2 regions of the Paenibacillus sp. SJS-P3 genome follow, and region 1 is predicted to be linked to the other one. Evidence: riboswitches for the same ligand, from Rfam matches in the RefSeq annotation. Region 1 holds a riboswitch; the other holds the start of a gene.
The links. Region 1 has a riboswitch for glycine ahead of sdaAB (L-serine ammonia-lyase, iron-sulfur-dependent subunit beta). Riboswitches for the same ligand answer to the same signal wherever they lie in the genome.

Region 1 (15,461 bases):
TCCACCGTTACGGGATCGGCGGAGTCTGCAGCCGTGCTTCAGGCCAGGGTACCGGGAGCTGCCGCCGAAGCGATGGAGGGCTACGGCGTCGCCATAGCCGCCGCTATGCAAGGCATCGAGGCGCTGGAGATCCGGGCGATCTCCAATTCGGTCGGTCCGCGCGACCGGGAAGCCTGGCGCATCGGCGACGCGCTCAAGGCGCTTGAAAAGACGGGATTTTTACTGCCGGAGGTGCTTGGAATCCAATGAAAATCGCTTTTTCCCCTTGTCCCAACGATACCTTTGTCTTTCACGCCTGGGCACACGGCCTTATCGAAGGCGCGCCTGAGCTGGAAGTGACTTATGCCGATATCGACCTTACCAACGGCTGGGCAGCCGACCGCATCGGGCCCGAGGTTATGAAGATTTCTTATGCAGCCCTGCCTTGGGTGCTGGAAGACTATGCGCTCATCCCTTGCGGGGGCGCTCTCGGCCGCGGCTGCGGTCCGCTCGTGCTGACCGCCGGCGGCGGAACCTCGCGCAGCCATGCTGACGCCAAGCCGGGAGCCCCGATCGCCGCTGGCGGCACGGATGCTGCGGGCGGCACGGATGCTGCTGCAAAACCGGATGTCTCTGCAGGCCTCCTAGTCCCGGAGCAGCAAAATCAAGCCTCCGGTCAGGATATCGTTCCTGCTGCAGGCTCCGCCCATGCCCACAGCGGAGCTGCCGCTCCCGGCGCGGATCCTTCCTGGCTGAGCGGCAAGCGGGTCGCAGTGCCGAGCGAAAGGTCGACCGCCTACCTGCTGTTCCGGCTCTGGGCGGCGCAGAATGTTCCCGGAGGCGTCGGCGAGATTGTCGTCATGCCTTTCCACGAAATCATGCCCGCCGTCCGCGACGGCCGCATCGATGCCGGGCTCGTCATTCACGAAGCGCGATTCACTTATCCCGAATACGGCCTGTCACTGATGGCCGATATGGGCGCATGGTGGGAAGCCGACACAGGCCTCCCGATCCCGCTGGGCGCCATCATTGCCAAGCGCTCCCTCGACCGCAGCTCCATCGAGGCATGGGCGCGCTCTTCCGTCGAATACGCCTGGGAACATCCCGCGCAATCCGCCGATTACGTACGATCCCATGCCCAGGAAATGTCGCCCGAGGTCACCAGCGCCCACATCGCCCTCTACGTGAACGAGTTCACCCGCGAGCTTGGCGAGGACGGCTACAAAGCCGTCGAGTCCTTGCTCGGACGAGCGGCTAGGGAAGGCCTCGTTCCGGAGTTCGACTTGGCTTTGCTGCGGAAATAATGTCCGGCACAGGCTCGCGAAGCAGCTATCGGACTGCATCGGACTTGATTCAGGCCAGCCGGTTTTCCCGGCTGGCCCATTTCAGGTCAGGCGTCTAACTATCGGACATACGTTCCGCTATTTCTCGAAATTCGAGCCATTCTGCTCGCTATCGGACATACGTTCCGCTATTTCACGAATCGCTATCCGACATACGTTCCGCTATTTCACGTAATTCGAGCTATTCTGCTCGCTATCGGACATACGTTCCGCTATTTCACGAAATTTGAGCTATTCTGCTCGCTATCGGACATACGTTCCGCTATTTCTCTTCGACTAACTACTATTCCGATAATTGTTCACAAATAACGGATCTGATGTCCGCTAAACGTTTGAATATGACATTTTGAACGAAATAGCGGATCTGATGTCCGATAGTGCGGACAACCCGCCATTTTGCAGGACCAACCGCCACCCAGTATTTTTCTAATGCCCATTTCCATGATGCCCACTTCCTCTGCTAGTTTAACTGCCTATTCATGTCCACTTCTCCTATCCCCACTTAATGCCCGCTCTTTTCCAATTTCCACCGTTCATTTGTACCGCTCTGCTCGTCTCCCCAATTCCATTGTCGATCGATGCCGCCTCCATCTCTCCAATTCCATTCGACTAACCGCGTTCTTCCTATATAACTGCATAGAAAGACGAAGTGGGTAAAATAGGATAACTAAGAATGTGCCTAAGAAAGAGAGTAAATATGGCTACCCCCGGCCAACAATACTCGTCCCTGCCCAAATAAAAAGAGCAGCCGGCAACCCGGCTGCTCCGTTCTTTCAGACCTATCTTTCACCTTACAGACCTATCTTCTGCTTACAGACCCATCCTCCGCCTTACAGGCCTACGGCCTTGAATGCATTGGTCACCGAGGTGACATAAGAGGAGCTCGTTCCGTACAGGTCTTTGGCCGCCTGGATCGAGGCGTTCTTCGCCGCGGCGAAGTTGGAAGTGGAAGTAAGGTAATAGGCCACGGTGTTGTAGAAAATGTTCACGGCTGCGTCGCGGCCGATGCCCGTGACGGAAACGCCGTTCTGGGTGCCGCCTTGGGCGAGCAGGTAGAACGCTTTGTTCGTGATGCCGCTGTTCGTATGAACGCCGCCGTTGTCGGAAGATCCCGTGTAGCGGTTGGCATAGTTGTCCGGCTGGCCGTACAGCGTCGGGTTGGACATGGAACGGAGAGCGTCGCCGGCGATGCCAGGCGTATAGACATCGTCGCCGATAAGCCAGTTTTTCGCCTGAATCGAGTTGCCGAGGACGTCGGCATAGGACTCGTTCAGCGCGCCGGATTCATTGAGGTACTGGAGATTGGACGTGTACTCGATGACTCCATGGGACAGCTCATGGCCGACAACGTCGAGATCGCCCGACAGCGGAATGAACGTCGAGCCGTCGCCGTCGCCGAATACGATCTGGGTGCCGTTCCAGAAAGCATTGTTGTACCTGCTGCTGTAGTGGACCGAGGAACGGATCAGCAGGCCGTTGCCGTCGAGGCTGTTGCGTCCGAACTTCGTTTTGTAGAAATCATATACTTTGCCTGCATAAGTATGGGCATCGACGGCGGCTCCATCCGTCCATGCGTTGTCGGCGTCCGTCAGCAGAGTGCCCGGAATCGTGGTCCGATTGCTGGCCGTGTAGGTATAGATGCCGTTGCCGCGAGTGGTGTCTTTCAGCTGGTACGTGCTGCCGGAAAGGGTCGTCTGGAATGTCTTGCTGTCGCCGAGCACGCCCTTGCCCGAACCGGTGGCTGTCTCGATCAGATCGTACTGCTGCACGATATGGCCGTCGGCTGCATCGATGAGGTAGCGGGTGCGCAGCGGCTGCGGCTCAAGCACATTCACTTCCGTCTGGTAGACGAGACGGGACCCGCTGCCTTCCGGATAGACGTACAGCTGAGCCGACGGAGTCTTCTCCTGCGCTCCCAGCTCGCCGATGCGGGAACTGGCTTCCTTCGCCGCGATGGCCAGAGCATCGGATGCGCTTATGGCTGGTACGCTGGATTTTGCCGTGATTTGATTCTGAGCCGGCAGAACGGCACCAACGAACGAAGTAACCTGGCCGGCCTTGTCGATGTGAATGGTTTGGTCACCGCCATATACCGGGATGCCATTCACATATTGCTGCAGGCGGAAATGCTCGACGCCCGAAGTTGGATCCACTTCCTTCTTCTGAATCAGGAACGAGGTTTTCACATCCGCTGCGGGTACGCCCAGCTTTGCTTGCTGGCCTTCCAGGAAAGCCCAGATCTTATCCTCGGAAGAGCCCGGCACAATCTTGGCATCCTTGGCAGCGTCGATGAATTGAGTCACGAGCTGATTGTTCACGACGCTGACGTCGGGAGTTCCGGCCGTCCCGAGGCTTGGAGTTTCAGCAGCAACAGCGGAAGCGGAAGAGAGCAGCAATACGGCACCAAGCAGAGTAGGAATCATTTTTTTCATTACACAAATTCACTCCAGTCATAAATTTTTTTAAAACCAAAAAGAAATCCAGAAAATAAATGTTACCTATCGCCTCCGCTCTATGTATGAATATTCACAACCGCCTTTTGACGAAAAAAAATAGATTAGCGGTGGTGGCAATGAATGTACCACACCGTAATCTATTCGGTAAATATGGAAAAATAATCAAAAGAAGAAATGATTCTTTAGTACGATTAGAAATCGATTCTTCGCGGCAATCCAAGCTTTAGGTCCCGATTTCAATCTGAGAAACTGGTTCCCCAGATCCGATTATGAAAAATCAGTTCGGATTCATTTAATCGGGAATGAGGCCTTAAGCTCCTTGTGTTTGTCGTTGGTCTTATTCTTTTCCCTCGTCCACAAGGAAACCATCAAGAAACCTGAGAGTCCAGGCTTCACTCCATCATCCTTCTTTCTTGTCCTCCGCCTTCAGAACAGAGATTCTTTGTCCCTATAAAAGCAACGGTCAGCGAACATCCTCTTTGCGGCTGATACCGAAATAATCGATGCCTGCTTCCAGTCCCTTCAGTACGGCCGAGCCGTCGGCCCCAATATTGTCCCTGCCCCTTGACCGGCTCTGGCCTTGCCATCCTGCTGTTGAGGCGTACCCGCGTCTTTACTGGAAATAAACTGAACGACCCCTAAAATGAAGAGTAAAACCACAAGGATGGCGATTCCGATTCCGATGCGGAAAACCCAGCTTCTGCCGCTCTTCCTTCCCGGCGCTCCTTCCATCGGTAAAGGCGTCCTCTTCAAGCTCTTGATCCTTGCTCATGTCTATCCCTCCCTCCATTAAACCTTACATAAGTTTCTTTTTCTTCACAAATATTCAAAATTGCAAGAGGGTGATTCCCATTCCATTTCATGCATAATTTAAACTTTTGAAATTATAGTTTAACGCTTAATGAAAACTTTGATCCTATATTAATTGTCCTTGATAACCTTTTCACACGACAAAAAGACTCGCTTAATCGCGAATCCAAATTCGTCCGTTGCTATTGCCTCACCATGATGCTTTAAAGCCCCAGCCTCTTGGCAGGGAAGCCTGCTCGGCTCCTTAACTGCTCCTATTCCTCCTTCGACTCGGCTCCGTTCTCTGTTCCGTTATCTGTTCCGACTATATTCCTTCTCTGTTCCGACTATATTCCTTCTCTGCTCCGACTATATTCCTTCTCTGCTCCGACTATCTTCCGATCTCTGCTCCGATATATCCCGATCTATATTCCAATTCCAATCCCTATCCCAATTCCTATCCCTATTCCTATCCCTATTCCTATCCCTATTCTTATTCTTATTCCGATCTCTGTTCCATTCCCTATTCAAATCCCTCTGCAATTCCTCCTGTCCCTACTCCCGCTGCCCGCCCCCCGAACTTCCGGCCGCTTCACCCTTCCCGAGCCCGGGAACCGCGGCTCGTTGAACGACCGCGTCGACTTCCCCTTGCGCCTGCATGGATAAGCTGCCAAGCTCTCCGATCAGCCAAGCATGGCGAAAGGAGGCCAAGGAATCCTGTCCCTCTGTCAGCCGCGATTTCACATAAGCTAGGACCGTCTCCGGCATAGCCTCCTTCTCCGTCCATAGGAGAGGAGCGGACATGCCCGCTCGGGACAGCAGCGCTGCGACAGGAGCTAGCGACGGCGACTCCGAGCTCACGAGCGAAACGCTTCGCGATATCCCGGCCTCGCTTCCTTCTGCACCTGTCCGGGCAATTTCCCCGTACCGGGCCATAGCCACCGATTGGGCAAAATGATCCTCGCCCGAAATACGGGTGACTTGGCCGTATTCAGCCAATGCTTCGGCTACTTCGGACGGCACAATAGACTCTGGCGCGATCAGGTGGATGCGCGCTTTGCCCCCGCGCAGCTCCAGAGCCTGCGCCGTCTCCAGCGGAACGCCGGCGCGGCTGACGAGCAGCAGCGGCTCTGCGCCGCTGGCGATCAGGCTCACGGCGGGCGCCGTGTACAGCCGGGCTTCCTCGTCCCCAGATCCGACGAGGACATCAGCCGGATATTCGCCTAATTGCGCGGCTTCGTAAGCGTCCACGGCGCGGGCCAGATCAGCGGCTCCGCGGGCTGCGATCCGTTCGACGCGCAGGCCGAGCTTCTCCGCCTGCCGCTGAACCTGCGGTCCCAGCGCTCCGACCAGTATGGCCTGCACGCCTCCATTCTCGGCTGCGCCAATCGGCCGCAGACGCTTAAGCTCCTGCAATGTCGCCTCCGGAATCCCGTCTGCATCTGCGTACAACAGCGGACCGTCCGCGGCATCGTCGATCAAGCCCGCTCCCAGCACGGCTGCAATCCAGTCCCCTCTGGGCACGATTACGACCCCGCCCAGACGTTCCTCGCCTTCCGTTGACGGCCATGCCATTCGCGATGCCAGAACAGCCGCTTCATACGGATCGCCGGCGTTGATTCGCGTCGTATGAGCCGTAGCGATCCATGGAGCCGCTTGCATCGCCGCTTCGGACGAACGGACGGCCAGCGCCTCGGGAGCGCTGTCGCGAAAAGCGTCGGCTTCGCCTGGGGCTGCAGACTCCGATGGAATTGCAGACGGCGAAGGGGCTGCAGCAGGGTTCGCGGGAAGCTTCCCGGATGCATCGCTCCCTGGCGATTCGGCTGCCGAACCAGCTGCCGCTCCGCCCTCAGGCTTGCGATCCCCGCCTGCATTGCCTCTCTCATCAGCCTGCGACAGCGTCTCCGGCTTCAGCATCGGAATGTCTGCCTGCCGACTTCCGCCCGTCACATCCGACATCACTGTCCGGGTAGGCTGCTGCAGAGCGGAATGGGAGAAGCAGCCCTCCAGCATCGCTGCGGACAGAAGCATAAGCCCGAACAAAGCTGCCTGACGGACATGCCCGAAGCGGGCTATGATTCGGGGTTTGCCGAGTTCGATCCCTCCCTTCCTTTCCCGTTCGCTGCCCTGAATCCCATCCGCTCTCTGACCCTTATCCATTGCCCTCAGTCCCCCTTCCGCCGATCCATCTCCGTATCATCGTTTCCTCCGCCGCCCATCCCCAAACCTGCCCGACTGTCCATCCTCCAGACAGAGCCCCGGAGCTGTGCGCTTATGCTATAATGGCTTTCAATGACTGTCCACGACCTTATGACAAAGGAGCTTCCCGCCATGGCCCACATACGCCCGCTTCATACCGATGCCGACTTCCAGGAAGCGCTCGACAAGAGCATTCGGGTGCGCGTCTTCCGCGACGACCAGATGATCGAATCCGGCAGCTGCATTGTCCGCTTCGACGAGCGTACGGTCGTCATCCAATCCGGCGTCGCCGACCTTGCCTATCACTCCCGCAGCGGCTGCGAGTTTTTCGAGCTGCGCAAGTAATCCGCTTCGACGTCCTTGACAGCAAGGGGAAATCTCATTGTCCTGGCAGACGGGATGAGAGGATTCAACAACCCTCCTGTCTTTCTGACGCTCCTGAGAGTTATTACAGGTTTATAGTATGCAAAAAATAAAAAGAAAAAAGAGGATAACCCGGCGGGTATCCTCTTTTTCCTGGTATCGTTCATACAAATAATTCAGAGCGGCGCGATTGAAAGACCGCCTCCAAAAGCTGCAGCGCACCATCTGTCAAACGGCATGGAGATCTTTCCAGCTCCACTGCGCCTGCTGCACCCTCTGCATAAGCCTGCAGAGCTACATCTGCAGCTGTTTCAAATGATAGAACTCGCCCTTGAGGGCGTTAATGAAATGGGAGTTGCAGAATCCATGACCAACATCTCTTGCTCGCCATCCTCGTCGTGCTGCTCCAGATCTGGGAGCGCATGCCCAAGGACAAGCCCTATTCGCAGCGAAAGCTGGACGAAGCGATAGAAAGAGGCTGTCGGGAGCGGGAACAGCGCGGGGGCTGAACGGAGCTCAGACCGAAGCAACGCGCCTCGGCAACATCGCCCTGCGGGCCGCACTATTGCGACAGGAAAAGGGACCTGCCCGTGCCTGATGACCGGGAAGGGTCCCTTTTCCCAAGGTTATCTCAATTAAAATCAATGGTTACCGTAAGCGTGCTCTTGTCAAAACCGACGACTCCGCCAAATGCTTCGGCGATGAATCGCAAGTTCACATACATCAAGTCATCATCATCTGATAGTCCCGGTCCTTGAATGAGCTTGATTTCCTTGCCGTTGATCGTCCCGGTCATTTTGCCGGCGGTCAAAGTAACGGTTGTCGTATCGTTCTTGGCTGTCACCATTTTGGTGTTATTGTCGAACTCGGCATTCAGGTCAAGGGCTTCAAACAAGGATCGGAACGGAACCATAGTCGATCCGCTTGGCGGGATTACGGCCTTCAACTCGGAAACCTTGCCGTTGATGACAATCGTTGGACGATTGATTCCATCGTTGTTCGACGGAGCTTTAGCAGCTCCTGCCAATCCGGCCCCAAAAACAGACACTCCGACGATCAATGCCAGAAAGAGTACTTGTATACGACGAGACAATTTTCTCAGCCCTTTCATGATAAGGATCATATTCTCAAATAATTAGACGCGATCGCTTCGAAAAGTTGCTTTGTCAATCACAAGCAATTCTCACCGTATTGTTCGCATCCCGGGTAATCGTCGCATGATCCACCAGAGGTGCGGAGAAGTTGGCAGACGGGACGGAAGTCGTGCCGACTTTGATGCTGGAAAACACTCCAACGTTATTGCCGGAAGTGGCGCTTGTAACGATGCTGGTAACGAGCTTGTAGTTGTTGACGGCGCTCTAATTAACCGCTTGGTCCGTCTGCATGATTGTCGTAAGCATTGTCGATGTTGAATTATTGCAATTAAGATCGGCGCAAAGCGCAGTGCCCGTAAGTTTCATGCGGACGTATCCGCTGGCATTGTAATAGGTGTAGTAGTTGATGCTGGCGCCTGGCTCATATCCATTCCGATACTGAACCTGGCTGTATGACGAATCAAAATTAACGTTGTAAGCCGTTCTATCCGATTTTTAGGAGTAAACAGCTAGTCCGTTCTGAATCTATAGTCCCGGATTCCATATGTTCAGGCCAAACGCAAAGAAGCAAGCTGACGCTTGGAGGCTCACCGGCGCCAGCTTGCTTCGTTTGACCTTTTGCGCCAATCGGCTCGACTTATACATCCATGCCCTTCGTCAGGAAAGCGTCAGCTCTTGATCGCGCCTGCTGCGATATCCGAGATGAACTGCTTGCTGATGAACAGGAACAGGATGATAAGGGGAATGACGGCAAGCAATGTTCCGGCGATGACCATCGAATAATCCGTCACGTAGATCCCGTTCAGCGACGCCAACGCCACCTGCAGCGTATATTTGCGCTCGTCGGTCAGGATGATCAGCGGCCACAGGTAGTCGTTCCACGCTCCGATGAAGGTAAAGGCGCCGAGGAAGGAAAGCGCGGGTCGCAAAATCGGCAGGGCTACGTTCCAATAGAGACGCAGAAAGCCGCAGCCGTCGATGCGGCCGGCATCCAGCAGCTCGGACGGCACCGATTCCTGGGCGTACTGCCGGATCCAGAAGATCCCGAACGCATTGGCCATTCCCGGGATGATCAGCGCCTTGAACGTGCCGACCCAGCCGAATTTGGCCATGATGACGAAGGAAGGCACGAGCGACAGCTGGGACGGCGCCATCATGGTCGCCAGCAGCAGGACGAACAGCATCTTTTTGCCCGGGAAATCGAACTTGGCGAACGTGAATCCCGCCAGCGAATCGAAGAACAGCACCAGCAAGGTGCAGGCGGAGGCGACGAACAACGTATTCCAGAATGCTCCTAAGAAATCGACGTTGTCGAACACCCGGCCGATATTGTCGAGCAGTTGGGTGCCGAACCACAGCTTCGGCGGGAAGCTGTAAATATCCGATGTCGTGCGCGTCGCCATGACGAGCAGCCAATAGAACGGGAAGATCGAAATCAGCAGCCCGATGGCGAGGCCGATATGGAGCAGGATCGATTTGGTTCTCGTCGCCATCACTTCACCCCCTGCCCGCGGGTAGGCCCGCCTTGGACGAACAGCCAGTTCACGATCGAGAATAGCGCGATCAGGACGAACATCCCCCAGCCGACGGCCGCGCCGAAGCCGAAGTAGTTATGGATGAACGCTTCGCGGTAGAGATACAGCACGATCGTGAGGCCGCCGCCGCTGACCCCTCCGTCATTGCCCGCGAGCACCTGCGGCTCGGTGAAGATCTGCATGCCTCCGATGGTCGAGGTGATCAGCGTGAAGAGGATAATCGGCCTCAGGTTCGGGATCGTGATCCGGAAAAAGGATTGGATCGTCGAGGCCCCGTCGATTTTGGCGGCTTCATAGAGAACGCTCGGGATGCTTTGCAAGCCCGCCAGATAGATGATCGCGTTGTAGCCCGCCCAGCGCCAGATGACCATGACGGACACCGCGAGCTGGATGCCCCAGGTTTTGTTCAGCCACTCGATCGAATTCAGGCCCAGCAAGTTCAGCACATAGTTGAGCAGCCCGTAGTTGTTGGAAAAAATCGTGCCGAACACGATCGCCACCGCCACCAGCGAGGTGACGTTCGGCAGGAAATAGCCGATCCGGTAGAAGGTCCGGAACCGGACGAACGAGGAATTGAGCAGGAACGCGACGGCCAGCGCGATGAACAGCATCGGAATCGTCGAGTAGATCCAGATGAGCAGCGTGTTGCCGACCGCCTTCCAGAATTCGGGATCCGTCAGCATGAAGCGGTAATTGTTCACTCCGTTGTAGCTCATCCTTCCGATTCCATCCCACTTCTGGAAGGACAGGTACATGGAGAATGCGATCGGGAACAAGCCGAAAATGGCGAACAAGATGTAAAAAGGCGATATGGCCAGGTATTCCTTCCGATGCCTCCAAAGTCTCGAAGCCAAGCTGCCTTTGATGCGCGGGGGTACGGGAGCGCGGGCAGGCTCCGCGTTCAGCATGGGATTGCCCATTGGGGTGACCTCCTGTCAGCCATTGATCTTAGGAATGCACAGCGGGCAGCGGCTTTCGCGTCAGCGCAGCAGCTCTTTTTTGATCCGGCTTATCGCGTCTTTCCAGGCTTTGTCGGGGTTTTTGCCCTGCAGGGCGACGGAGGTCAGCTCGCGGCCGACGATTCCGTTCACATTCGAATACTTGCCTCCGAAGTAGGCCGGCTTCACGTTCCGCGCGGATTCCGAGAAGATCTCGCCGGTCGCCTGATTGCCGAAGAAGGGCTCCTTCTCCTTCATGACGGGATCGTCCAGCGCTTTGGCGGCGGAAGGGAACAGATTGAGATTTTTATAGGACTGAATCTGATTGTCGGGATTTTGAAGATAGCGGATGACTTCGAAGGCCTCTTGCGGGTATTTGCTCGTCTTCATGATGGCGAGGAAGGAGCCGCCGTTGTTGCCGTCTCCGCCCGGAGCCCGGGCGACTCTCCATTTGCCGCTCGTATCCGGCGCGGCCTCCTCCAGAACCTCTTTCATCCAGACGGCCCCGACGAAGGACGCGATGCTGCTGTTGTTCATGGCTGCGCTCCATTCGCTCGTGAAGGCGTTTGCATTTCCAGCCAGCTTCAATTGGGCGGCCTTGACGGCCAGGTTCCAGGCGTTCTTCATCGAGGAATCAGGCGTATCGCCGATGAATTCGTCTTCCTTGGAGAAATAGATGCGGTCGGATTGGGCATTGACCTGGGTGTAGACGTTGTTGACGTTGTCGAGCATCTTGACCTTGCCGGCAAAATGATCCTGAAGCTTCTTGCCTGCGTCGAGATAGCTCTCCCACGTTCCAAGCTGCTTGTGCACGTCCTCCGGATCCGACGGTAGGCCGGCTTCCTGGAACAGATCGGCCCGATAGAACAGAGCGGTCGGCCCCGTATCGATCGGCAGGGCGATCATCGTCCCTTCCGGCGTTACGCCGAAATTCCATTTCCAGTCGAGGAAATCCGGCTCGATCTCCTTGGCTCCGAGGTCGTACAGATCGTAGAAGCGGTCGGAGCTGACGAACAGCTCGGACACCCAATCGTTGAAAGCGACGATATCGGGTCCTGCGGAGCCGGCGGCGAGCGTCGTTTTCAGCTTGGACTTGAAGTCGCCTCCGATTTTCTGCGCGTTGATGCGGATGCCAGGGAACTTCTGCTCGACGGACTTGATGAGGCCGTCGTCGAGGCTTCGGTTCCAGTACCAGAGTGTAAGCGTTTTCGTTTTCTCGGTTGATGAAGTGCTGCCGCAGCCCGCGGCGATCATGGCAAGAATCAGCATGCATAAGCCAACCATTCTGGTTTTGACCACTTCCGCATTCCTCCTGACATGTTGAAGCGCATGATGGTACCATTCTATTCGGTTGTCCCGCTGGTATTCCAGCTGAAAAAGGATTTAATACCTATAAACCGTTCAGAGGGATTTGAAACAGGCAGCGGAAAAAGATTGGGAAAGATCAGAAAACAACGCTTGTAATCAAAAAAGGCCCCGGCAAGGGGCCTTCCGCTTTGCTAACCTTCCGTATTCCCGCCCTCATCCTCCGCTTTGCGCAGAGGGCGGCCTTTCTTGCGCAGCTCGCTCATGAGCTTCTTGCCGGTCGGTGTCTGCGCCAGCCCGCCGCCCGCAGTCTCTCGGTGCTTCTCCGGCATTGCAGCGCCGACCTCCAGCATCACCTGCACGACCTCGTCGGAAGGAATGACGCTCCGCACGCCGGCAAGCGCCATATCGGCAGCCGCAAGCGCCGTGACGGCGCCGAAGCCGTTGCGCACGATGCACGGAATCTCCACCAGCCCGCCGACGGGATCGCAGATTAGGCCCAGCGAGTTCTTCAGTGCGAGCCCGACCGCGTGTACAGCCTGGTCCGGCGTGCCGCCGCGCAGCTCCGCAAGCGCTCCGGCGGCCATGCCGATCGCGGAGCCGACCTCCGCCTGGCAGCCGCCCTCCGCTCCGGATACGAAGGAGTTGTTCGCGATGACATAACCGATCGCCCCGGCCGCGAACAGGCCGTAGGTCATCTCGTCTTCGCTCCAGCCGAAGCGCTCCTGCGTGCTGACAAATACGCCGGGAATAATGCCGCAGGAGCCTGCCGTCGGCGTCGCCACGATGCGGCCCATGGAAGCATTCACCTCCGACACGGCCAGCGCATACGCCATGGCGCGCCCCGCATCGCCGCCGAGGCTCGGCTCCCCGGCCGCGTTGTAAGCCGCGACCCGCTGGGCGTCGAGCCCGGTCAGGCCGCTGCGGGATGTCGTGTCCCGCGTCAGGCCGTTATGGACGGCTTCCTTCATGATGCCGTAATAGTCCTTCATCGCCGTGAATTCCACCTCGGGCTCGCGGCCCGATTCGCGCGACTGCTGCTCCAGCATGAGACGGCCGATGCTCAGGCCGCTTTCGCTGCAGCGCTCACTCAGTTCCTTCAGCGTCCGGAAGTTCATCGTCGTTCCCCCTGTCATCGTTCAAATCCATATAATCCGTCTGAAGCACATGCGGCATTCGGCCGATCCGCTCCATCAGACCCGCTTGCACCGGAGCGTCCAGCTCCACCACGGCCAGCGCCTCCCCCTGGCGCTCCATGCGGCTGAGCGACAGCCCGCCGATGTTGAGCCCTTCCTCCTGCAGCGCCGCGGAGAGCGCCGCGATGACGCCCGGCTGGTCCCGGTGCCGGATGAGCAGCGTCGGGTACGAGCAGCTGAATTTCACCGCGAAGCCGTTCACCTCCACGACCTCCACGTTGCCTCCACCGATCGAAGTGCCGAGCAGAGACAGCTCGCGGCTTCCGTCCGCAGCGGTCAGATCGAGCCGGACCGTGTTGGGATGGGGGAACAGCCCTTTCCCCTCCTGGAACACCAGGTCCATTCCCGCTTCCTCGGCCAGCTCCACCGAATCGGGCAGGCGCGGGTCATCCGTATGAAAGCCCATGAGTCCGCCTGTGACGGCTGTATCCGTGCCATGTCCTTGATAGGTGGCCGCGAAGGAGCCGTAGAAGGAAATTTTCGCTTTCTGCGGCATTTCGCCCAGCAGCCTGCGCCCCGCAAGCCCGATTCGCGCCGCCCCCGCCGTATGGGAGCTGGAAGGTCCGACCATGGCCGGACCGATAATGGAAAACACGTCTTTGAACCGCACAGCAAATTCTCCTTCGTCTTGAGTTGTTGTAGAGGCCGAAAAAAGGGACAGAGCAGAAGAATGCGCCGAAAGAAGGGCGTGCCGCCCGTTCCCAGCGATTCTTCCGCTCTGTCCTTTGTACCTGAGAGTTGCCTCGCTTCCCGCTTCGCGAGTTTCCCCTTGGGTGATTCCATGCGCGCCTGTGCGCGGCCACGGAATTCTCTCCAGAGATGCGTCCGGCAAAGGTCCTTTTGCCTGAGAGATTCACCCTGTCCCCAGGGCTTACTCCTTCGGCGCCGCCCCATGTTACAGGTAGTCTCTCCCGCTGCCTTCATCCGCTCTATTCAATTAAGGATTTCGTCAGATTGCAAACGTTATCTACATTCATTATATGCAGGAGCGCGGCCATCTTCAACCCGCAGTCCGCGGGCAGGATGACTGGAGGCGGCGAATACGCGAAAAGGCAGTCATGGCGCTGCACGGGACGGGCTATGAGTGCATGGCGTACGAGGCCGGCTCTGCGGGCCGGCTGTGTGAATTCATGGTGCCGGGGTTTCGGGGCAGATTGGACGATGCTGGTGCATGGTGCCGGGGTTCGGGGGCAGATTGTACGATGCTGGCTGCTTGGTGCCGGAGGTCGGGGGCAGATTGGGCGATGCTGGTGCATGGTGCCGGGATTCGGGGCAGATTGTACGATGCTGGCGTTCGCGGGAAGATTGTGCGATGCTGGCTGCATGGTGCCGGGGTTCGGGACAGATTGTAAGATGCTGGCTGCATGGTGCCGGGGTTCGGGGGCAGACTGCACGATGCTGGCTGCATGGTGCCGGGGTTCGGGACAGATTGTACGATGCTGGCTGCATGATGCCGGGGGTCGGGACAGATTGGACGATGCTGGTGCATGGTGCCGGGGTTCGGGGGCGGATTGGGCGATGCTGGGCATGGTGCCGGGGGTCGAGGCAGACTGTTTACGATGCTGGGCATGGTGCCGGGGGTCGGGGCAGATTGTTTACGATGCTGGGCATGGTGCCGGGGTGTGCCGACTGTCATTCAAAACCAAAACTTCTCTCGTATCGGACATACGATCCGCTATTTCAGCGTAAATCTCCGTTCAAAAAAATTTAACGGACATTGGATCCCTTATTTTTGTGATAACCACTCAAAACGGGCTGTTTTACCCCAAATAGCGGAACCTATGTCCGATAACTCGGCGAAATCGATGAAAATCCCTAAATAACAGATCGTATGTCCGATACGTCGTCTAATGACACCCGAATTCCCACCCCAGCAACAATTTGCCGCACAAAGCGTTCCTGCATGAGGCTCAAACCTAAGCCAAGACCACGCTCAAGACCAAGACCAAGACCAAGACCAAGATCAAGACCACGACCACGACCACGACCACGACCACGACCACGACCAAGCTTAAATCTAAATCTAAATCTAAATCTAAATAAAGCCTATACACAGCATGAACAGGCCGAAACCTCCTCAGGTTCCGGCCTCCTGCGTGCTTATGCCTTTTTTACCGGCCGCTTTTTCAGCCCGATCAAGGTTTTTGTCGCTATCCCAATCCGGCAAATGCAGCGGCTACAACTAGCTGAACTATGTCCCACAGCTCGTTGAACTCGGCGATTACCTAAGAACGACTCAGCCTGCCATGCCATACGACGCCCAG
Region 2 (15,461 bases), 1.4 Mb from region 1:
CTCAGCGGTAGAGCATCGCCTTGCCAAGGCGAGGGTCGCGGGTTCGATTCCCGTCTTCCGCTCCATAATTATGTGCCCGTAGCTCAGCTGGATAGAGCATTTGACTACGAATCAAAAGGTCGGGAGTTCGAATCTCTCCGGGCACGCCATTTAAATATCGGGATGTAGCTCAGCTTGGTAGAGCACCTGGTTTGGGACCAGGGGGTCGCATGTTCAAATCGTGTCATCCCGACCATTTTTTATCTTCTCCGCGGGTGTAGTTCAATGGTAGAACTTCAGCCTTCCAAGCTGATAGCGTGGGTTCGATTCCCATCACCCGCTCCATACATATGATCGAGACATCCCTGCCGAAAGGCGGGGATTTTTTGCATTTTCAGCTAGATTTGCGAAGCCGAATTGCTGGCTGTCCTGTACAGTCGGTTCATTGCCATTCAGATATTTGGGGCACATCCGACAACTCTTGCCATAACTATCCGAATTTAGCCGTGAATTCTCCAAAGTGCTGCAGCAATGAGGCTGAATTCAGGACGAAAGCTGTTCATTATTTCCAGATGTCAATTTCCCTACTTGCCTTGAAAACAACCTTCCACTTGCATTAGCGCATGCATAAACTGCAATGCAATCGTTGATGAGGGGAGAAGATTTCAAATGCCGGGAAAATGGGGCCTGCATCAATTCTACGCCAAGGATCAGCAAATCAAAAAGCTGCTGCCTCCCACCGTGCTGTTCAACCGGACTACATTTGAACGGTTTCTCGAACAGTACGGCAGCGTCTATATCAAACCCAACATGGAGCATAAGGGAAAAGGAATCATAAAGGCATGGAAAAATGGAAGTGTCTATTCATTCGTGGTTGTGAAAGGCGGAATCCGGCGGTACGGGAATGCGGGAGCGTTGTATAACGCCATACGAAGCCATACGGGAGAGAAACAGCATGTTTTGCAGAAGACGATCCCCTTGGCGAGGATAGGCGGGAGGCCATTCGACATTCGGGTCATGATGATTCGGGACGCATCGGACCAGTGGCGTTATTGCGGAATGCTCGCAAAAGTAGCCCCTGACGGGAGCGTCGTAACAAACATGAGCCGGGGAGGCCGTGTAAGAGCTATGGATGATGTGCTGAAACAGGCCTTCAATTGGAATGAGGAAGAGAGGAAACGGTTCAAGGATCAGCTTGTGCTCAGCAGTCAGCGAATTTGCCGGCGATTTGACAGATATAAATATTCCTATCAGATCGGGATCGATTTTGCAGCCGATCGCTCTGGGAGGCTATGGCTTATCGAAGTGAATTTCGATTACCCGTCCCATGCTTTATTCAGCAGGCTGAAGGACAGAACTTATTTCAAGCTGATCAAACAAACCGTTTCCGAGTATCGCTTAGCCCGAAGCAAAAGGAGAATCAAGAAAGCGAATGACTAAGCCTACGGTGTGCCGCTCGTATTGTCTGCCAGGTATTTGGCATATTGAAGGGGCCGGCGCACCGCTTTGAGGTAATTTTGGTACTCGCCGATTTTCCACATGATATCTTTGCAGGGCTTCGGGTTGACTTCGAGCAGCCACACGTTCCCGCTTCGATCGATTCCGATGTCCATCCCGAATTCCATCATGCTTCCGAAGCGGTTTTCGATAACCCGTACTGTTTCGTGAGCGAGCTCTTCGCATTCAAGCCGGATTTGGCGCGTTTTTTCTTCCCCGAAATGCTTTGCCATAAAGGATTGGAACGGATAACCTTTATTTCCCTTGGCGATCAAATTGGTATTTGGACTTCCCTCCGCCGCTTGACGTACCCCGATTCCTGTCACTTCCCAATTGCCGGAACCGTTTTTTTGAATAAATAGCCGAATGTCCGCCCACCGGCCTTGAGCCAGCTCCAGATCAAGCCCTTGCTGCAGCAGAAATGTTCCTCCACGGATATTCTCCTTCTTTACCCAACGGTTCATGGCGGCTGCGGCTTTCTCAATCGTCGGGAACCTGTTCTTCCCAATTTTCATAGCCCGAGTACGGAACTGGGCGGAGATGCCGTAATCCCTCTTTCTTATTTGGACGACACCAGCCCCGCCGGTTCCATTTGCAGGTTTCAAATAGAGTATAGGGTGAGTTTTAATCATCTCTTTAAACGTAGATGCATGGTAAGGTCTCGTTTCCGGAATCCATTTCCTCATGCTTTTCGTATCCAAAAAGAGCTTCGTTGCCCTGTTCTTGGTCGTAAATTTTGGATTGGCGATGCGAAGCAGTCCGCTGTTACGGAGCTTCTTGAAGGATGGCGTCCATCCGCTGCGGTAACGGTCGATGACGATATCCGGCCATGGAAACGGCTTTTTTACCCATCCTCCATTTCTTTCCGGTACATACCCGTCTACGAGACGTTTGGTTACATGAACATCCTCATGTCCGAAAAAGTAGACGTTTAAACCGAGCTTCTCTCCTTCTTTATGCAAATGTCGGAAATAGCCGGATTCAAAAAAGGATTTCCCTTTCCTTCTTGCCATAACTCCTATATTAAGCATAAGGGCCTCCCGGGTTTTGGATAAGCAGATATTGAATTGTTTTAGCTTATTCATGCGCAGGTGCTTACGCTATGGACAATTGGTGCTCAAAGGGATTGTTGGATAAAAAAAGGATAAGCCTGCCATTTGCCTTCTTTGAAGCGCGGGAACATGCTTTTACTTATACGACATGAACTCCGCAACGAGAAAAGCCTATAGATGGGATGGTGGAGAAAGTCTATATCCTGTCCAAAATTAAAAAGAGCCTGTCCATCTTGACGATGGGCAGGCTTGTTGTCATTTTATACGGTTTTCAGGAATTCGACGACCGTCAGCAGGCCTTTGTCGAAGTTTTCCAGGTTGAAATGCTCGTTCGGAGCATGGAGGTTCTCGTCGTCCAGTCCGAAGCCCATCAGTACGACCGGGGATTCGAGAACGCGGGAGAAGGCTGCCATGATCGGAATGGAGCCGCCGTCCTTGGTGAACAGGGCACGGGTTCCGTACACCGCTCCGTAAGCGTCCGCAGCCGTCTGCAGAATCGGATGGGAAGGATCGATGTTGAAGGCGAAGGCACCCTCGCTGCGCTTGAGCTCGAAGCGCGCGCCTGGTTGGATATGCGCGTTCAGGTGCTTCTCGATGCGGTCCATCGTCAGCTGCGGATCCTGCTTGCCTACAAGGCGGCAAGTAATCTTCGCATGGGCGACTTTGGGGATGACCGTTTTGCTGCCTTCGCCCTGGAAGCCGCCGTACACGCCGTTAAGTTCCAGCGTAGGACGGGCGCCGACACGTTCCACGAACGAATAGCCTTCTTCGCCGTACAGAGCGTCCAGGCCGAGTCCTTCACGAACCTTGTTCTCGTCCAGGCCTTGCTTGGCGAATTCTTCCCGCATGAGAGCGGACAGCTCCGGAACGCCTTCGTAGAAGCCTTCCACGGCGACCTTGCCTTTCTCGTCATGCAGGGAGTCCAGCAGCGAGACGAGCGCGTGCAGGGCATTCGGTACCGCGCCGCCGTAGGAGCCGGAATGAAGATCCGTGTTGGCCGTCGATACGGTCAGCTCCATGCCGGCAAGGCCGCGAAGGCCGGTACAGATGGCAGGGCGTCCCCGCTCCAGCAGGGAGGTATCGGATACGAGAACGGCGTCGCATGCGAGCTTTTCCTTGTGGGTCTCGAGGAATGGAGGCAGGTTGATGCTTCCGATCTCTTCTTCGCCTTCAATGCAAAGCTTGACGTTGACGGGAAGCGTGCCTTCCTGCTTGAGGATCGCTTCGATCGCTTTGATATGGATGAACGTCTGGCCTTTGTCGTCGGTCGTGCCGCGGCCGTACAGCTTGTCTCCGCAAATCTCCGGCTCGAATGGGGGCGTCGTCCACAGGTTCAGCGGATCGACCGGCTGGACGTCGTAATGGCCGTAGACCAGAATGGTCGGTTTGCCTGGGGCATGCAGGTAATCGGCATAGACGACGGGATTGCCCGCCGTCGGCATGATCTCGATATTTTCGAGTCCTGCGCGCTTGAGCGTGTCGGCCAGCCAAGCGGCGGCGGACTGGATGTCTTGCTTATGCTCGGATAGAGCCGAGATGCTCGGAATGCGAAGCCACTGCTTCAATTCCTCCAGCTGTTCTTCCCGGCGTGAAGCGAAATATTCGGAATAGGACATCGATATGTACCTCCTGGAATCCGTAGCGTCACGGACAGCATCGGCATGAAAGCCGTGTGATTCTATTATAACCTGAGCAGGTGCAGGGAATAAACCTCCGTATGATCATTGCCGCAGCTAATGTTCGGGGAGTACGGCCGTTCCCCGTTAAGTTAAAAAAGCAGGCTAAAAAAGCAGGCTAAAAAAGCCTAAAGCATTTTCTACCGTCCATATGGATTGACGGGACAGGCTTGAGCGCCATACAATGACCACAGAAAGCAAATTGAAGGGAGGCTGATGGAGATGACGGTCATGAACGGAATGGCGATGACGGCAGCTAGCAATGCTGCGGGCAGGAACGATGCACCAACTGAATATGTCACGTACCGGGAAGCGTCATTCCCGGAGGTCTCCACGGACCATGAGTAGGACGATGCGGCGGCATGGCTTGTAGGACGGAGCTGCCCGCACGGCCCATTGATGAAGTCACGGACTCGGAGTCCGTGGCTTTTTTTGTGCGCTTAATTAGCAAAATCAAATCAGGAAATCAGGTGACTTATGATAAACGATTGGAATTATTATGCCGCCCCAACCATGGAATGGGGTCAAGAATCGGAAAGGGATCGAAAGGAGTGGAGCCACGAATCGGAAAGCCATAGAAAGGCATGGAGCAACGAAACTAAAAGCGATCGAAAAGCGTCCGGCCATGAATACGAGAGCAATCGAAAGGCGTCGGACCATGAGTACGAGAGCAATCGAAAGACGTCGGACCATGAGTACGAGAGCAATCGAAAGACGTCGGACCACCCGGCTGCCTTACCTGCTGCCAATGCTCACCTGCGTGCTCAAATAGGCGAGCAACTGAAGAGCTTTGACAAGAAATGGCCGCATAAAGATGGCGATTCTCCTGATCGGCACTATGCAGTTGTCAATTCCGGCTTATACGATTCGGTTATGCCGAATCGTGAAAAGGCTTCTCCCGCCCTTTATGTCATTCGTGGCGGGAAAAGCCTCTGAGTTACGGCCGACGGCCGATCGGATAACGGCTGCGCAGCGAATGCGCCAGCTCGCGGATGGTGGAGTTCGCCGGCATGCGGACGGAAGGGAAGATGGCATGGCTGCCGCTGCCAAAGGCAGCATCTGCGGCGGCTTCGGCGAACAGGCGGGCCGGATCCGGCCAAAGGCCGTCGACCAGCTCCTCCAAGCTTGCCATCGTGCCGGCCTCCACAAGCGGATAACTGAGATTGGTGTCCGAGCTGCCGGCGGCAGTATCGTAGAACTGACGTACGAGGCGGCCGCGCTCGGCTCCCGAGCCTCCGGCATTGACGAAAGCTTGTATGATGTAGGAGCGGGCGAGCCTGCGCTGCGCGATGCCGCAGAACTTGAGGCCATCAATGCTGAGATCGTAGTCTCCGGGACAGTAGGCTCCCGAGATTTCACCTTTGTCGACACGGGCCCCGAAGCCATCCAGCGCGGCGGCAATCAGCTCGTACATCAGCTGGAAATCATCGTTGAACCGGACCGAGGCGCTGCCTTGAAGAGGCAGGATAAGGGAAATATTCACGACTCCGGGATCAAGAGGCACGGCTGCCCCGCCGGAGTTGCGGACAGCGACGGAAAGCCCGAGGCGCTCAAGTTCCTTGGAGGCAAGCGCGGCCTCCGGCAGCCGGCTGTCGCGCGGTCCCATGACGAAGCCCGAAGGGTGGCGCCAAAGATGAAGAACGGGGACGCCGTCGAGACCGGTCTGGCGGCAGAGCAGCTCGTCCAATGCAAAGGAGTGGAGCACGTCCGGCTCCGCCCAATCATCCATGCGGTCAAGCAAAAGCAGGCCGGGATAAATTTTTTGTATCATGGCAATCTTTTTCCTTCCTTAACAACCGGATCGTTTCTATACACTTTAACATATTCGTCCTATCTCCTTCATGAAGAGTTGCCCGTTATGTCTGGCGACGAATCTGAAGGCGGGAACAGCACCTGATCAACTATGTTGAAGGAGCCGGACATGAGTTCCACCCGGATGATTGGCCGTCCGTTCTTATCGAGATGCTGGACATCACAGGTTCAAGCAGGTAGAGCCAGACATGCGCAGCCATGTAAAAAAGCTTTTCCCGGGCAGTGCCGGGAAAAGCTTTTTTTGTATCCAGGCCTTCTAGCAGGAGCAGTTCAGCACCGGCTTGCGGGCAGCCTGGGTTTCGTCCAGCCGCCGCACGACGGTCGTATAAGGAGCGTTCTGCACGAGCTCCGGCGTCTCCTTCGCTTCGCGGGCGATGCGGATCATCGTGTCGATGAAGGCGTCGAGAGTTTCCTTGCTCTCGGTCTCCGTCGGCTCGATCATGATGCATTCCTCGACGTTGAGCGGGAAGTAGATAGTCGGCGGGTGATAGCCGAAGTCGAGCAGCCGCTTGGCGACGTCGAGCGTGCGCACGCCGTATTCCTTGAGTCCGCGGCCGGACATGACGAACTCATGCTTGCAGACGCCAGGGTACGGAATCTCATAGGCTTCCGAGAGGCGCGCCATCATGTAGTTGGCGTTCAGTACGGCGCATTCCGAGACGCGTCGCAGCCCTTCCGGACCGTAAGTGCGGATATACGTGTAAGCGCGGACCAATATGCCGAAGTTGCCGTAGTACGATTTGACGCGGCCGATGGAAGCGGGACGGTCGAAGTCGAAGAAGTAGCTGCCGTCATCGCGCTTGCCGACGACCGGCTTCGGAAGGAACGGAGTCAGATGGGCTTTTACGCCGACAGGACCAGCTCCGGGACCGCCGCCGCCATGCGGCGTGCTCATGGTTTTGTGCAGGTTGAGATGCACGACGTCGAAGCCCATGTCGCCCGGGCGAGTAATGCCCATGATGGCGTTGGAGTTCGCTCCGTCGTAGTAGAGCAGGCCGCCGGCTTCATGCACGATGGCGGCGATCTCGACGATCTGCTCCTCGAACAGGCCGAGCGTGCTCGGGTTCGTGAGCATGAGGGCGGCTGTATCAGGGCCGACTGCAGCTCGCAGCGCGTCGAGATCGACAAGTCCGCGCTCATTGGACTTGATCGTGATCGTATCCAGGCCGGCCGTCGTGGCGCTGGCCGGGTTGGTGCCGTGCGAGGAGTCCGGCACGATGACCTTCGTGCGCTTCTCGCCGCGACTCTCGTGATAGGCGCGGATCATCATGAGGCCGGTCCACTCGCCGTGGGCTCCGGCAGCAGGCTGCAGCGTGACGGCATCCATGCCGGTAAGCGCGGCAAGATCGTTTTGCAGCACGTACAACAGCTCCAGTGCGCCTTGGATGCTCTCTTCCGGCTGGTAAGGATGGATGCGGGCGAAGCCGTTCAGCCGCGCCGCATCCTCGTTGATTTTCGGATTGTATTTCATCGTGCAGGAACCGAGCGGGTAGAAGCCGTTGTCGACGCCGAAGTTGCGGCGGGACAGCTCGGTATAATGGCGGATGACGTCCACCTCGTACACTTCCGGCAGGGAAGCCGGCTGCTTGCGGAGCAGGGAGGAAGGGATCAGATCCTCGAGTCCTTCCTCATCCGGCACGTCGCAGACAGGAAGGGAATAGGCTTTGCGGCCTTCACGGCTCATCTCGAAAATGAGCGCTTTCTCCGGTTTCACATCGATGATTCCGGCGCTCTTCAGTTGTTCATGGCTGCTCATGCGCGCGCCTCCTTCGTCAGGCCGCCAAGCGCGGCGGCGAATGCGTCGATCTCTTCCTTCGTGCGCTTCTCGGTTACGGCGACGAGCATGTGGCCCTCCAGCTCCGGGTAAGCGGAGCCGAGATCGAAGCCGCCGAGGAAGCCCTCGGCGAGCAGCTTGCTGTTCAGCTCCTTGGCCGATACGCCTTCCGGCAGAGAGACCACGAATTCATTGAAGAAAGGAGCGGAGCCGAACGGCAGGCCGATTCCTTCCACCGAACCAAGCGTCTTGGAGGCGTAATGCGATTTGCGGATATTGAGCTCGGCGGCTTCGCGGATGCCCTGCTTGCCCATCACGCTGAGATAGATGGAAGCGCACAGGGCGAGCAGCGCCTGGTTCGAGCAGATGTTGGATGTCGCCTTCTCGCGGCGGATATGCTGCTCGCGGGCTTGCAGCGTCAGCACGAAGCCGCGCTTGCCGTCGAGATCCTTGGTCTGGCCGACGATGCGTCCCGGCATGCGGCGCATGAGCGGCTCGGCCACAGAGAAAAACCCGCAGGTCGGTCCGCCGAGGGAGGAAGGGATGCCGAGCGGCTGGGCATCGCCGACGACGATGTCGGCGCCTAGCGCGCCGGGGGATTCCAGCAAGCCGAGCGAGAGCGGATTGCTGCTCACGACGAGCAGCCCTTTGGCTTCGTGGATGATCGGCTCGATCGCCGCGAGATCCTCGATGCAGCCGAAGAAGTTCGGCGACTGCACGAGCACCGCAGCAGTCTCGCCGCCAGCGACGGCGGAGCGGAGTGCTTCCAGGTCGGTGACGCCGCCTTGGAACCCGACTTCAACGAGCTCAAGCCCGAGGCCGTGGGCGCTTGTGCGCAAAATCTCGCGCGCCTCTGGATGCACGGCGCTGGAGACGACGATGCGCTTGCGGCGGGTATGGGCGGAGGCAAGAGCCGCCGCCTCGGACAAGGCGGTGGCGCCGTCGTACATGCTGGCGTTGGCGACAGCCATGCCGGTCAGCTCGCAGATGTAGGACTGGAACTCGAAGATCGCCTGCAGCTCGCCTTGGCTGATTTCCGGCTGATAAGGAGTATAAGCGGTATAGAATTCCGAGCGGGAGATCATATGGTTGATGACGACGGGAATATGGTGGTCGTAGAGACCGGCGCCAAGGAAGCTCGTCGTCGTTTCATGATCGGCGTTGCGGCCGGCCAGCTCCTTCAGATGGCGGAGGAGAGCCCATTCGTCGAGCGCGCCCGACATCGGCAGCGTGCCCTTGTAGCGGATTGATTGCGGAATATCGCGGAACAGGTCTTCCAGGGTGGCCGCGCCGATCGTCTGCAGCATTTCCTGCTGGTCCTGCTCGGTCATGGGGATGTAGCGATGCTGGGTCGTCATTAAGGGTTTGTCACTCCTTGGCTGATGCGGGCGATGCCGCGTTTCGTTTGTAGAAAGGGGTTTTGACGACAGCTGCCTTCAACCGCTTGCCGCGGATGTCGACCTCCACCTCGGTGCCGACCGCGGCATACTCGGCCTGGAGCAGCGCGAGTCCGAGATTGCGCTTCAGCGTCGGCGACTGGGTGCCCGATGTCACCTCGCCGATCAGCTGCTCTCCGGCGTAGACCTGGTAATGGGAGCGCGGGATGCCTCGCTCCAGCAGCTCGATGCCGACAAGCTTGCGGGGCACGCCGGCTTCCTTCTGCGCAGCGAGCGCGTCGCGGCCGATGAAGTCGCCTGCATCCAGCTTCACGAAAAATCCGAGTCCGGCTTCCAGAGGGGATATATCCGCAGACAGCTCCTGGCCGTACAGCGGCAGCCTCGCCTCGAAGCGCAGCGTATCGCGCGCGCCGAGACCGGCGGCCTCGAGGCCGAGCGGAGCGCCGGCTTCCATCAGCGCGCGCCACAGCTTGGCGGCGTCGGCGGCCGGCGCGTACAGCTCGAAGCCGTCCTCTCCGGTGTAGCCGGTGCGGGAGAGCAGCAGCTCGACGCCGCATACGGCCGCCTTCGGCAGGAACTCGAACGGCTTCAGCCCGCCCCAGCCGGCATCTGTGCAGCGGTCCAGTATTTCTCCTGCAAGGGGACCCTGCAGAGCGATCAGCGCCGTATCGTCGGAGCGGTCCTCCACCGTCACGTCCCCGATCAGATGCTCCCGCAGCCAATCGAGATCCTTGCCGATGTTGGAAGCGTTGACGACGAGCATGTACTGGTCCTCGCTGATCCGGTAGACGAGCAGATCGTCGACGACGCCTCCGTCCGGATAGCACATGAGCGTGTATTGGGCGGAGCCGTCTTTCAGCTTGGACACGTCGTTCGTCGTCACGCGCTGCAGGAAATCGCCGGCGAACTGGCCGGTGACGAGGAACTCGCCCATATGGGACACATCGAACAGCCCGGCACGCTGGCGGACAGCCTCATGCTCTTTCAGAATGCCGGTGAACTGAACCGGCAGATCCCAGCCGCCGAAGTCGATGCAGCGGGCTTCGCCGTATTCCTTGTAGAGGGAATGGAGCGGGGTCGTGCGCAGATTGGCCATGGTAGTCCTCCCTTTGTATGCTCGTACTCGAAAGTAAAGCCTGTTCGCTGATTGTTCATCTTCCCCTTGCAAGCATTCAACGCCCGACTGAAGGAGAAGCCCTCCTTGGCGCACTAATGAAAGGGAGAAAAGCAAAAAGGACAGCGCAGGAAAAACAACGCTTGCGCCGGTTGCAAAAAAATTCGCAGCCATGCTTAACGTGTCATCCATGCTCTGTCCTTGGTACCTGAGAGTTACCCTGCGCATTCGTCTCCGCAGGTTTCCCCTTGGGTGACGTCGGCGAAGCGGCGGGGCCGCAAGCTTCCGTTCTCTCCAGAGGCGCGTCCCGCAAAGGTCCTTCTGCCTGAGAGATTCCCCTGCCGGGCAGGGTTACTCCTTCGGCGCCGCTTCATGTACCGGCGATCTCTCCCGTTGCGTTCATCCGCATATTCAGTTACAACCAGTTTTACAGATGGGACGACCCTGTGTCAACAGAATTTCAGCTTAAAAGACATGCCGAGTGAGTTATGTTGACACAGCGCCCGTCATCGTTTACGCTTTGCGCATAGATTGCCAAACCAGGCCATGATGGGAAAGGATGAGCGTCCAGTGAGTGAGATTCGCGCAGGATTGGGCTATACGGAGGAGCATGAGTGGGCGGAAGCGGCAGGAGAGACGATTGTTCGGATCGGCATTACGGACCATGCCCAGCATCAGCTCGGTGACATCGTGTTCGTCGAGCTGCCGCAGGCTGGAGACAGCGTTGAAGCGGGACAGCCCCTCGGGACCATCGAGTCCGTCAAAACGGTGTCCGACCTGTACTCCCCCGTCAGTGGAACGGTCGTCCGCGTCAACGAAGAGCTGGGCGACTCGCCGGAGCTCGTCAACACCGATCCTTTTGCCGGCGGCTGGATGATCGAGATCGACACGGGCGCCGACGCCAAAGCGGCGGTAGCGGCGCTGCTTGACGCGGAAGCTTACGCCAAGCTGGCGGACTAGGCTCCCATGCAGCGGAGGAGGGCGCGTTGCCGCGCTCTCCTTTTGCCGCTTGCGGATGTCCATTTTCCCATGCGCGGCTCGGTAATATTGACTACAGGCATCCGGTCCGTTGACCGGATGCCTTTTTTGTGGTTTCAAGACTAGACCGATCGTTCTCATTCGGAGCCGTCATTCTCGCGATGACGAACAAGGACATCCGGCCGTTCCGGCTCGTGGAGGAATTCATGCCTGTGCTTGTGAATGGAACCGATGGAGGGGTCGGAAACTAAAAAGAGATAAATGACGGGGAGAACCTGTCTCAGGAGGGAAATCAGAATGGAAAAAACAATGGGAGCAGCCGCTGCTCCTCAAGAAGGAAATTCCTTCAAGGTTGTTCCGATCATGACCGCTCTGCTGCTTGCCGGATTCATCGGCATGTTCAGCGAAACGGCACTCAATATCGCGCTGAATGAGCTGATGAGCACGTTCAAGGTCGAGCCTGCCACGATTCAGTGGCTTACGACCGGATTTCTGCTTGTGCTCGCGATTCTCGTACCGATCTCGGGTCTGCTGCTCCAATGGTTCACGACGCGCCAGCTGTTCACCGCATCGCTCGTATTCTCGATTGCCGGCACGCTGATCGCGGCGAGCGCGCCGAGCTTCGCTTTCCTGTTCATTGCAAGGCTTGTCCAGGCGGTCGGCACCGGCCTGCTCATTCCGCTGATGTTCAATACGGTACTGGTTATATTCCCGCCGCACAAGCGGGGAGCGGCAATGGGCATGATGGGGCTTGTCATCATGTTCGCGCCAGCGGTCGGGCCTGCTTATAGCCGGCCTGTTCCTCGTTTATGCCAGCTGGAGAACGATTTTCTGGACGGCGCTGCCGCTTCTGGTCGTCGCGCTTCTGTTCGGCCTGATGTTCATGAAAAACGTCTCCGAGCTTGCCCGTCCGCGCATTGACATCTTCTCGATCCTGCTCTCCAGCCTCGGCTTCGGAGGCATAGTCTACGGCTTCAGCAGCGCAGGAGAAGGCGACCATGGCTGGAGCAGCCCGAAAGTCATTATCGGCATCGCCGTCGGCATCGTCGCCTTGATCCTGTTCACCGTCCGCCAGCTGCGGATGAAGCAGCCGATGATGAATCTGCGGGCATTCCGCTTCCCGATGTTCACGCTCGGCACGCTGATGATCTTCATCGGGATGATGATCATTCTTTCCACCGTCATTCTGCTGCCTTTGTATTTGCAGGCCGGCATCGGCCTGCTGCCGCTCGCGGCGGGACTGCTGCTGCTTCCCGGCGGACTGATCAACGGCATCATGTCTCCGGTCATGGGCAGGTTGTTCGATAAATACGGTCCGCGCTGGCTCGTATTGCCGGGCTTGGTGCTTGTGTTCGTCGTGCTTTGGCTGCTGACGGGCATCAATACGGGCACGTCCAAGGGCGAGATCATCCTCCTGCACAGCCTTCTGATGATCGGCATATCCATGATCATGATGCCGGCCCAGACCAACGGGCTGAACCAGCTGCCGCGGGAGCTCTATCCGGACGGAACAGCGATCATGAACACCTTGCAGCAGGTTGCGGGTGCGATCGGCACGGCGCTCGCCATCAGCATCATGACGGCGGGCAGCAAGGCTTATTATGCAGACGGCAAGCATTCGCCTGCCGATCTGTCGACCGTTCCTGCGGCCATGACCCAGGGAGTTCAAAATGCTTTTCTGTTCGTCATGATCTTTGCCGTGTTAGGTTTCGTTTGTTCCTTGTTCATCAAGCGGGTGAAAGTCGAGAAGCAGGAGCAAGTCCATCACGCCGGACATTGAGCCCACCGACACGCCCGGCATGCCATGCACCTCGCGCGGAGACGCGCGAGTGTTATCCTGCGTTCCTTGGAGCGGAGGATTTTTTTTTGGCTGGATGGATTGACAGATTTGCAGGAAGAGGATATCTTATTTATTGATCAATAAATTGTACAGAACAGGGAAGGTAAAGTAACTCATGACACCGAGAGAGGAACAGGCGGCAGGACGCAAGGAGCAGATTTTGAGCGCTGCCGCCGCGCTGTTTGCCGAGAAAGGGTATTACAAAACAACGACGGCGGATGTGGCTTCCGCGGTCGGCGTTACCCAGCCGTACGTCTTTCATTTTTTCCGGACGAAGGAAGCTCTCTACATGTCCGTCCTGCAGAGGGCGGCGCAGCAGATCCGCGGAGCGTTCGAGGCGGTTCAGGCGCCTCCCGGCGAGCTCGAGCAGGCGATGGGCCATGCGTTCCAGGAGCTGCTGGAGGGAGGCTTCCGCAGCGAAGTGCTGCTCTGCATGACGGCCCACTCCATACCGGAGCCGGGCATCCGCCAATATGTACGGGAAGAGTTTGCCGTCATTCATGCCAGCTTGAAGGTCCGTTTCGAACGGGCAGGCCTGGAGTTCCCGGGCTTCCGCGCGACCCAGTTCATCGGTCTCGGGCTAGCCATCGCCCTGTCCGAGCTGACAGGACTGAAACAGCTGCTGCCTTGGGAGGAGAGCTTGGATTGCTGAAGCTTGGCCGCTGCCTTCGAAGCTGGTTGAGCATGGAAGAAGAGTTCAACGAGTTGTTTCCGGGAATGAGGAGCGCCGCTTAACCAGCGGTTCTTTTTATCCCTGATAATTTATTGACTGATAAATAAAAGGAGAGTGAAAGGAATGGCTAAAGCGATATCAGGAAGGTTTACTGCGGAAATGGATGGCCCGTTCGTTGTGTTCGTCATCGGGATGAGGATCAACAAGCTGCTGGCCGTGCGCAAGTGGCTGCCGGTAGTCCGCTCGATGGGGCCGATGTTGCGGGAGCTGTACGCCAATGCGGATACGGGCTTCATCAGCCATGAGATGTACTTGGGCGCGCGCGGCCCTGTGCTGCTGCAGTACTGGAGATCCTACGAACAGCTGGAGCGATATGCGCGGGGCGGCATTCATCTGGAGGCATGGAAGAAGTTCAACCGTTCCGTTGGAACGGACGGGTCGGTCGGCATCTTCCATGAAACGTATGTGATCCAGCCCGGAAACCATGAGGCGGTCTACGGAAACATGCCGGTCATGGGACTCGCCAAAGCGGGCAGGCATGTCCCCGCAACCGGCCGCAAGGAGACGTCGCGCCGCAGAATGGGCGGGGATTCTGCTCCAGCCGTGCCGTCCCCGCCCAACCCTCATGCCTGAAGGGGCAGGGGGAAATTTCTGCGGCCGGTGCTGGAATGGGCCCAGCGCTTGCCCGGCCGACCGCTATTTTCAAAGATATAGTCATCCCGCAAGAGGAAGGATGATGATTGAGGAAGAAGGCCGACCCCAGCGGAGGAAGGCTCGACGGACGCAGGCAAACGCATCCAACAATGAGCGCAGTCCTTCCGGCGATCTGTACGCCGGCGATGTGAGCGCAGGTTGAAATCGCCTATAGTCAAACTAACCGGCTCCAGTCCATTGACTTTTTTGGCGGGGCGATGATACATTGGCAAAGTGCTCTTCGGTTCGGGTATGGACCGGAGCAAAAGGATGGGGCTGAACGCCCTTCGAGGAGGATTACGGATGCGAAGCATGGCACTAGCAATGATCAAACCTGACGATGCTCGCACCAAGCGTAATCCGATGCCTCGCTGATGATCCGTTAATCATCAGGCGCACGGTTACGTTCCTGTAATCGTGCGCCTCTATACGTTCCGCGACCGGAATGGCCGCCGCGGCAAGGATTCCTTACCTCCTTGCCTGCGGGCATCCGTCGGCGAAATGCAGGGCGCACCGCTTACAGGCGGCGCGCCTTTCTTAATGGGCATCGGGCACTTTGCATCACGCTGGAGAGAGAAAATGACAGAGCTGTTCAGGCAGCGCGGGAAAGAGCGCATAGCGGCTCGAACCTCAAGCAGCCGTAACGGCTCAAAGGATTGGGGAGGTGTCCAATGTTTAGTGTAATAGGCAAGCTGGGCTGGTATTTCAAGATGGAGTGGCGGCGCTACTCTCTGGCTGTCGGCTTGTTGATCTTCGTCGGCTTTCTGGAGGTGATTCCTCCGCGTCTGCTCGGTTACACCATTGATGGAATCAGCCAGGGAAGGCTTGCGGATTCTACTTTTTACTGGATCGTGGCAGGCTGGCTGGCCATCACGGTATCCAGCTATCTCATCACGTACGGCTGGATGTCCCGCCTGTTCGGCGGAGCCAACGTGCTGGAGCGGCTGCTTCGGGGCAAGCTGATGGGCCAGTTCAT

Region 2: another riboswitch for glycine. It lies ahead of gcvT (glycine cleavage system aminomethyltransferase GcvT); the one in region 1 lies ahead of sdaAB (L-serine ammonia-lyase, iron-sulfur-dependent subunit beta).

What each region holds. Positions count from the first base shown of each region.
Region 1 is NZ_CM160043.1:471,189-486,649, reverse strand. It holds gene AC06G8_RS02220 (futalosine hydrolase) at 1-249, shown strand, start outside; gene AC06G8_RS02215 (1,4-dihydroxy-6-naphtoate synthase) at 246-1,283, shown strand; gene AC06G8_RS02210 (M4 family metallopeptidase) at 2,153-3,754, opposite strand; gene AC06G8_RS02205 (hypothetical protein) at 4,392-4,550, opposite strand; gene AC06G8_RS02200 (cell wall-binding repeat-containing protein) at 5,123-6,727, opposite strand; gene AC06G8_RS02195 (hypothetical protein) at 6,899-7,111, shown strand; gene AC06G8_RS02190 (copper amine oxidase N-terminal domain-containing protein) at 7,761-8,240, opposite strand; partial or broken gene AC06G8_RS02185 (YrpD family protein) at 8,488-8,694, opposite strand; gene AC06G8_RS02180 (carbohydrate ABC transporter permease) at 8,892-9,719, opposite strand; gene AC06G8_RS02175 (carbohydrate ABC transporter permease) at 9,716-10,678, opposite strand; gene AC06G8_RS02170 (ABC transporter substrate-binding protein) at 10,739-11,995, opposite strand; gene sdaAA (L-serine ammonia-lyase, iron-sulfur-dependent, subunit alpha) at 12,196-13,119, opposite strand; gene sdaAB (L-serine ammonia-lyase, iron-sulfur-dependent subunit beta) at 13,088-13,807, opposite strand; glycine riboswitch at 13,906-14,019, opposite strand; glycine riboswitch at 14,020-14,121, opposite strand; gene AC06G8_RS02155 (RNA polymerase sigma factor) at 15,434-15,461, opposite strand, start outside.
Region 2 is NZ_CM160043.1:4,038,110-4,053,570, reverse strand. It holds tRNA gene AC06G8_RS18665 (tRNA-Gly) at 1-65, shown strand, start outside; tRNA gene AC06G8_RS18660 (tRNA-Arg) at 73-149, shown strand; tRNA gene AC06G8_RS18655 (tRNA-Pro) at 159-235, shown strand; tRNA gene AC06G8_RS18650 (tRNA-Gly) at 251-324, shown strand; gene AC06G8_RS18645 (YheC/YheD family protein) at 649-1,419, shown strand; gene AC06G8_RS18640 (YheC/YheD family endospore coat-associated protein) at 1,422-2,489, opposite strand; gene AC06G8_RS18635 (dipeptidase) at 2,789-4,144, opposite strand; gene AC06G8_RS18630 (hypothetical protein) at 4,427-4,552, shown strand; gene AC06G8_RS18625 (hypothetical protein) at 4,682-5,140, shown strand; gene AC06G8_RS18620 (lipoate--protein ligase family protein) at 5,142-5,975, opposite strand; gene gcvPB (aminomethyl-transferring glycine dehydrogenase subunit GcvPB) at 6,273-7,730, opposite strand; gene gcvPA (aminomethyl-transferring glycine dehydrogenase subunit GcvPA) at 7,769-9,148, opposite strand; gene gcvT (glycine cleavage system aminomethyltransferase GcvT) at 9,159-10,283, opposite strand; glycine riboswitch at 10,495-10,601, opposite strand; glycine riboswitch at 10,605-10,704, opposite strand; gene gcvH (glycine cleavage system protein GcvH) at 10,872-11,261, shown strand; gene AC06G8_RS18595 (hypothetical protein) at 11,390-11,530, shown strand; partial or broken gene AC06G8_RS18590 (DHA2 family efflux MFS transporter permease subunit) at 11,589-13,059, shown strand; gene AC06G8_RS18585 (TetR/AcrR family transcriptional regulator) at 13,235-13,771, shown strand; gene AC06G8_RS18580 (DUF4188 domain-containing protein) at 13,916-14,425, shown strand; gene AC06G8_RS18575 (ABC transporter ATP-binding protein) at 15,157-15,461, shown strand, end outside.